Regions from separate parts of the Psychrobacillus sp. FSL K6-4615 genome, predicted to be linked through region 2. Evidence: a T-box and tRNA genes for the amino acid it is inferred to sense, from the RefSeq annotation. Region 2 holds a T-box; the other holds one or more tRNA genes.
The links. A T-box is a leader RNA that pairs with one kind of tRNA and senses whether it is charged. The one in region 2 lies ahead of alaS (alanine--tRNA ligase), so its partner is inferred to be a tRNA-Ala.
Positions count from the first base shown of each region.

Region 1 (3,402 bases), 2.1 Mb from region 2:
GTAAGGTGAAGTATATGGGCTGACGCCTGCCCGGTGCTGGAAGGTTAAGAGGAGTGCTTAGCGCAAGCGAAGGTGCGAATTGAAGCCCCAGTAAACGGCGGCCGTAACTATAACGGTCCTAAGGTAGCGAAATTCCTTGTCGGGTAAGTTCCGACCCGCACGAAAGGCGTAACGATCTGGGCACTGTCTCAACGAGAGACTCGGTGAAATTATAGTACCTGTGAAGATGCAGGTTACCCGCGACAGGACGGAAAGACCCCGTGGAGCTTTACTATAGCTTGATATTGAATTTTGGTGCAACTTGTACAGGATAGGCAGGAGCCTTAGAGCCCGGAGCGCCAGCTTCGGAGGAGGCGTCGGTGGGATACTGCCCTGGTTGTATTGAAATTCTAACCCATACCCGTAACCCGGGTAGGAGACAGTGTCAGGCGGGTAGTTTGACTGGGGCGGTCGCCTCCTAAAGTGTAACGGAGGCGCCCAAAGGTTCCCTCAGAATGGTTGGAAATCATTCGAAGAGTGTAAAGGCAGAAGGGAGCTTGACTGCGAGACCTACAAGTCGAGCAGGGTCGAAAGACGGGCTTAGTGATCCGGTGGTTCCGCATGGAAGGGCCATCGCTCAACGGATAAAAGCTACCCCGGGGATAACAGGCTTATCTCCCCCAAGAGTCCACATCGACGGGGAGGTTTGGCACCTCGATGTCGGCTCATCGCATCCTGGGGCTGTAGTCGGTCCCAAGGGTTGGGCTGTTCGCCCATTAAAGCGGTACGCGAGCTGGGTTCAGAACGTCGTGAGACAGTTCGGTCCCTATCCGTCGTGGGCGTAGGAAATTTGAGAGGAGCTGTCCTTAGTACGAGAGGACCGGGATGGACACACCGCTGGTGTACCAGTTGTTCTGCCAAGAGCATCGCTGGGTAGCTATGTGTGGACGGGATAAGTGCTGAAAGCATCTAAGCACGAAGCCCCCCTCAAGATGAGATTTCCCATTACGCAAGTAAGTAAGATCCCTCAAAGACGATGAGGTAGATAGGTTCGGGGTGGAAGCGTGGCGACACGTGCAGCTGACGAATACTAATCGATCGAGGACTTAACCAAATTTTGTTTAACGTAACAATGTCGTTTATCCAGTTTTGAAAGAATAAAACTTTTTTAAAATAATTCTTGCATTATTCTACAGAGTTGTTATAATAAAGGGTGTCTTTCAAAAGTATTCAAGTCTAGTGACGATAGCGAAGAGGTCACACCCGTTCCCATACCGAACACGGAAGTTAAGCTCTTCAGCGCCGATGGTAGTTGGGGGTTTCCCCCTGTGAGAGTAGGACGTCGCTGGGCTTGCAATAAAATTATATATCCCATGGAGGATTAGCTCAGCTGGGAGAGCATCTGCCTTACAAGCAGAGGGTCGGCGGTTCGAGCCCGTCATCCTCCACCATATATTTACTCCTGCCGGAGTAGCTCAACTGGTAGAGCAACTGACTTGTAATCAGTAGGTTGAGGGTTCAAGTCCTTTCTCCGGCACCACTTTTTTCGAGCCATTAGCTCAGTTGGTAGAGCATCTGACTTTTAATCAGAGGGTCGTAGGTTCGAATCCTACATGGCTCATCACTTTTTATAGTGAATTATATTTTTTGCGGGTGTGGCGGAACTGGCAGACGCACTAGACTTAGGATCTAGCGCCGCAAGGCGTGGGGGTTCGACTCCCTTCACCCGCACCATTTAATTTAATAACCGAGCGGAAGTAGTTCAGTGGTAGAACACCACCTTGCCAAGGTGGGGGTCGCGAGTTCGAACCTCGTCTTCCGCTCCAAAGATTCACTAAAGTGCCGGGGTGGCGGAACTGGCAGACGCACAGGACTTAAAATCCTGCGGTAGGTGACTACCGTACCGGTTCGATTCCGGTCCTCGGCACCACTTTTTTGAAACATTGCGCTCGTAGCTCAATTGGATAGAGCACTTGACTACGAATCAAGAGGTTGCAGGTTCGAGTCCTGCCGAGCGCACCATATAACGGGAAGTAGCTCAGCTTGGTAGAGCACTTGGTTTGGGACCAAGGGGTCGCAGGTTCGAATCCTGTCTTCCCGACCAGTTATTATTTTCGGGGCCTTAGCTCAGCTGGGAGAGCGCCTGCCTTGCACGCAGGAGGTCAGCGGTTCGATCCCGCTAGGCTCCACCATGAACATTGAACATTGAAAACTGAACATGCAAAACGTTAAGAAACATAGCTTTCAACTAACTTGTTAGGATGATAGCAAAACAATTTTGGACATCATTTAATGATGATGCCAGCAAAACAAAATGAGCTTTTAAACTAGTTCTAATTTGTTTGCTTTCAATGTGCTCTGCATACTGGAAGTGAACTATTATGGAGAGTTTGATCCTGGCTCAGGACGAACGCTGGCGGCATGCCTAATACATGCAAGTCGAGCGAATGACGAAGAAGCTTGCTTCTTCTGATTTAGCGGCGGACGGGTGAGTAACACGTGGGCAACCTGCCCTGTAGATTGGGATAACTCCGGGAAACCGGGGCTAATACCGAATAATCCATTTCCTCTCATGGGGAGATGTTAAAAGACGGCATCTCGCTGTCACTACAGGATGGGCCCGCGGCGCATTAGCTAGTTGGTGAGGTAACGGCTCACCAAGGCGACGATGCGTAGCCGACCTGAGAGGGTGATCGGCCACACTGGGACTGAGACACGGCCCAGACTCCTACGGGAGGCAGCAGTAGGGAATCTTCCACAATGGACGAAAGTCTGATGGAGCAATGCCGCGTGAGTGAAGAAGGTTTTCGGATCGTAAAACTCTGTTGTGAGGGAAGAACAAGTACGAGAGTAACTGCTCGTACCTTGACGGTACCTCATTAGAAAGCCACGGCTAACTACGTGCCAGCAGCCGCGGTAATACGTAGGTGGCAAGCGTTGTCCGGAATTATTGGGCGTAAAGCGCGCGCAGGCGGTCCTTTAAGTCTGATGTGAAATCCCACGGCTCAACCGTGGAAGGTCATTGGAAACTGGGGGACTTGAGTACAGAAGAGGAAAGCGGAATTCCAAGTGTAGCGGTGAAATGCGTAGAGATTTGGAGGAACACCAGTGGCGAAGGCGGCTTTCTGGTCTGTAACTGACGCTGAGGCGCGAAAGCGTGGGGAGCAAACAGGATTAGATACCCTGGTAGTCCACGCCGTAAACGATGAGTGCTAAGTGTTAGGGGGTTTCCGCCCCTTAGTGCTGCAGCTAACGCATTAAGCACTCCGCCTGGGGAGTACGGTCGCAAGACTGAAACTCAAAGGAATTGACGGGGGCCCGCACAAGCGGTGGAGCATGTGGTTTAATTCGAAGCAACGCGAAGAACCTTACCAGGTCTTGACATCCCGCTGACCGGCCTAGAGATAGGCTTTTCCCTTCGGG
Region 1 covers NZ_JBBOYQ010000001.1:94,725-98,126, forward strand. Annotated here, with positions in the region: rRNA gene MKX53_RS00445 (23S ribosomal RNA) at 1-1,093, shown strand, start outside; rRNA gene rrf (5S ribosomal RNA) at 1,215-1,330, shown strand; tRNA gene MKX53_RS00455 (tRNA-Val) at 1,355-1,430, shown strand; tRNA gene MKX53_RS00460 (tRNA-Thr) at 1,444-1,519, shown strand; tRNA gene MKX53_RS00465 (tRNA-Lys) at 1,528-1,600, shown strand; tRNA gene MKX53_RS00470 (tRNA-Leu) at 1,629-1,713, shown strand; tRNA gene MKX53_RS00475 (tRNA-Gly) at 1,731-1,805, shown strand; tRNA gene MKX53_RS00480 (tRNA-Leu) at 1,821-1,909, shown strand; tRNA gene MKX53_RS00485 (tRNA-Arg) at 1,925-2,001, shown strand; tRNA gene MKX53_RS00490 (tRNA-Pro) at 2,007-2,083, shown strand; tRNA gene MKX53_RS00495 (tRNA-Ala) at 2,096-2,171, shown strand; rRNA gene MKX53_RS00500 (16S ribosomal RNA) at 2,358-3,402, shown strand, end outside.
Region 1: it has a tRNA-Ala gene. The T-box ahead of alaS (alanine--tRNA ligase) is inferred to sense a tRNA for this amino acid. The anticodon was not compared.

Region 2 (3,402 bases):
ACCCGCTTGGTTTACATGCGTTCCTAATACGTCTTTTAGCGCCTGATGTAAAATATGTGTAGCAGAATGATTTTTAATCGTATGTCCACGAAGTGAATTATCTACAGTTGCCATTACTTCTGCATCTGTAATAATTTCTCCTGATTCAATAACTACTGTGTGGAGATTTTGTCCATTGGGAGCTTTTTGCACATCTTTTACGTATCCTTTAAATGTATCATTTTGAATAACTCCATGATCGGCAATTTGCCCGCCACTTTCAGCGTAGAAAGGTGTTTGCGTTAATACTACTTTAACTTCTTCGCCTTCATGAGCTGATTTGACTAATACTTGATCACGAACAATCGAAGTAACTTTAGTAGCAACACTCATCGTATCGTATCCAACAAATTCACTTTCATCATGTAAATTGCTAAACACTTCCGACTGTACCTGCATAGAATCTATATTTTGACGTGCTGCACGAGCTCGAGAACGTTGTGCTTCCATTTCTGATTTGAAGCCTTCGTGGTCGACGGTCATATTCGCCTCTTCTGCATATTCTTCCGTTAATTCAATTGGGAAACCGTACGTGTCGTATAGAGTGAAAGTAGTCGTTCCTGGGATGTAAGATTCCCCTTTTGATTGCTGTTCCTCGATAACCTTTTCCAATATAGCTAGGCCGTCATGAAGTGTTTCATGGAATCTTTCTTCTTCATTTTTCATAACACGCATGATGAAATCTTGTTTTTCTGTTACTTCTGGGTAGAAGTCTTGCATAATTTCTCCAACTACTGGAACGAGCTCATGTAGGAATGGTTTTTCAATCCCTAATTGTTTTGCGAAACGAACTGCTCTACGAAGTAATCTTCTAAGGACATAACCTCTACCTTCATTGGATGGTAATGCACCGTCACCAATAGCAAAAGCTACTGTACGAACATGGTCAGCAATTACTTTGAATGCCGTATCATCCACATCATTTGCACGATATGACTTCCCAGAAATGTGTTCAGTTTGACGGATAATTGGCATAAACAAATCAGTATCAAAATTTGTTGGCACATCTTGTACTACGCTTGTAATACGCTCTAGGCCCATACCAGTATCAATATTTTGTTTTGGTAAAGGAGTATACGTATTATCTGGATTGTGATTGAATTCAGAGAACACTAAATTCCAAATCTCTAAATACCGGTCGTTCTCTCCACCTGGATATAATTCAGGATCGTTTAGGTCATTACCATAGCTTTCTCCACGATCATAGAAAATCTCTGAGTTCGGACCACTTGGACCTTCCCCAATATCCCAGAAGTTCCCTTCCAAACGAATAAGTCTCTCTTCCGGAATTCCAATTTCATCCTTCCAAATATTATATGCTTCTTCGTCCTCGGGATGAATCGTAATAGATAATTTTTCTGGTTCAAATGCCATCCACTTTGCATCCGTTAAAAACTCCCATGCATACTGGATCGCTTCTTTTTTAAAGTAGTCTCCAATAGAAAAGTTGCCTAGCATTTCAAAGAAAGTATGATGTCTTGCTGTCTTCCCAACGTTTTCAATATCATTTGTACGAATAGACTTTTGCGCATTTGTAATACGTGGATTTTCAGGTACTACACGTCCATCAAAATACTTTTTAAGTGTTGCTACACCACTATTTATCCATAGTAATGACGGGTCATTGATTGGTACAAGTGGAGCTGATGGTTCCTGGGAATGTCCTTTTTCGATAAAAAAGTCTAAATACATTTGTCTAATTTGAGCACCTGTTAATTGTTTCATGTTTAGTTCCTCCTAATGATTTGTATTAGTAAACTTTAAAGATTTAATTTAATGCTGACATTAAGAGACGGCTACTCTAGAAGGTAGTTTTCGCTCGAGACGAAAAACTAAAAGCAATAATTTTTTTTATAAATCCCATTTCGCCAGCAAACTATCTTCGACCGCGAGTACTCCCAATCACTTCACAAGTGATATCTAAAAACCAAAACAATAAAAAAAGCCCTCATCCCTAAAAAAGGGACGAAAGCTATTGTTTCGCGGTACCACCCTAGTTACACAGTAGATAATTCTACTTATGTCTCTCAAGAAGCCTTAACGCGGCCATACGACAGGTTTTAACTGCACTCAGGAGTAGCTTTCCTATTTGTTAGGTCAGTGAATTCTTTCAGCCAAGGAATCCATTTCTAGTCAGATAACAATTAGTACTTTCTCCGTCAACATTTTACTATATGCAATTGATTATAAAAAACAAATGGGCTTGTGTCAATTGTCTGTGTCCATAAATTGATACGGAGTGACACCATTCATCCCTATTAGAGGGTCAACTACATGATAATTCTCTGCAGTTAAACAGGTCAAATCTGTTTGATTCGCTTTAGTTTCAGTATCACTTTTTAACTCTTTCTCTTCTGCGGGTTCTGCTTCTTCTGTATGCGTTAAACGATCTTTTAATGTAGTCAATCGTTGAAGATCATCCGTTCGCTCTACTCCAAACTTAAATACTTCTGGGTCCCCACAAAGAATAAGGAAGTTTTTAGCGCGCGTAATTCCTGTATACAGTAAATTTCGTCTTAACATTTTCATATAGCTTCTCGTGATAGGCATAATAACCGTTTGAAATTCACTACCTTGTGACTTATGAACGGAGCAGCAATAAGCAAGTGTCAGCTGATTTAAATCATTTTTTTCATAGGTTACTTCATTACCATCAAATGACACAATTAGCATCTCTTTTTTCTCGACTGTTTCTGCAGCTTTAAATATACTAATAACTTCTCCCATATCGCCATTAAATACATGACTTTCTGGTTGATTGACGAGTTGAAGCACCTTATCCCCAATACGATAAATAGTTTCCCCAAAAATCATTTCTTTTCGTTTTCCATCCGTATTTGGGTTGACCATTTCTTGAATCATTTTATTAAGCGCGTCAATACCTGCAGGACCTCTATACATAGGAGCTAATACTTGCATATCTCGAATGGAAAGTCCTTTGGATAATGCACTTTTCAGTACTTGCTCTACTACTTTTGGGATTTGCTCTGTAGAAGCCTTAATGAACGAACGATCCTTTGTTTTGTCTAATAAGGATGCGGGAACCGTTCCTTGTTTCATCTCATGAGCAAGCTCTATAATCGATGATCCTTCAGCCTGGCGATAAATATCCTTTAGTTCTACAGTAGGGATTCGATTGGAGGCAAGTAAATCCTTTAATACCTGACCTGGTCCTACTGGCGGAAGTTGATCTTGGTCTCCTACAAAAATAACTTGAGCATCTTTTGGAATTGCTTTTAAGAGCTGATGTCCTAACCATGTATCTAACATAGAAGTTTCATCAATAATAATTAGTTTGCCTTCGATTTCTTTTCCTTCCACATCCGAATCCTCTTGACCAGTAAAGCCTAATAGCCGGTGAAT
Region 2 covers NZ_JBBOYQ010000001.1:2,177,668-2,181,069, forward strand. Annotated here, with positions in the region: gene alaS (alanine--tRNA ligase) at 1-1,764, opposite strand, end outside; T-box leader at 1,998-2,211, opposite strand; gene recD2 (SF1B family DNA helicase RecD2) at 2,248-3,402, opposite strand, start outside.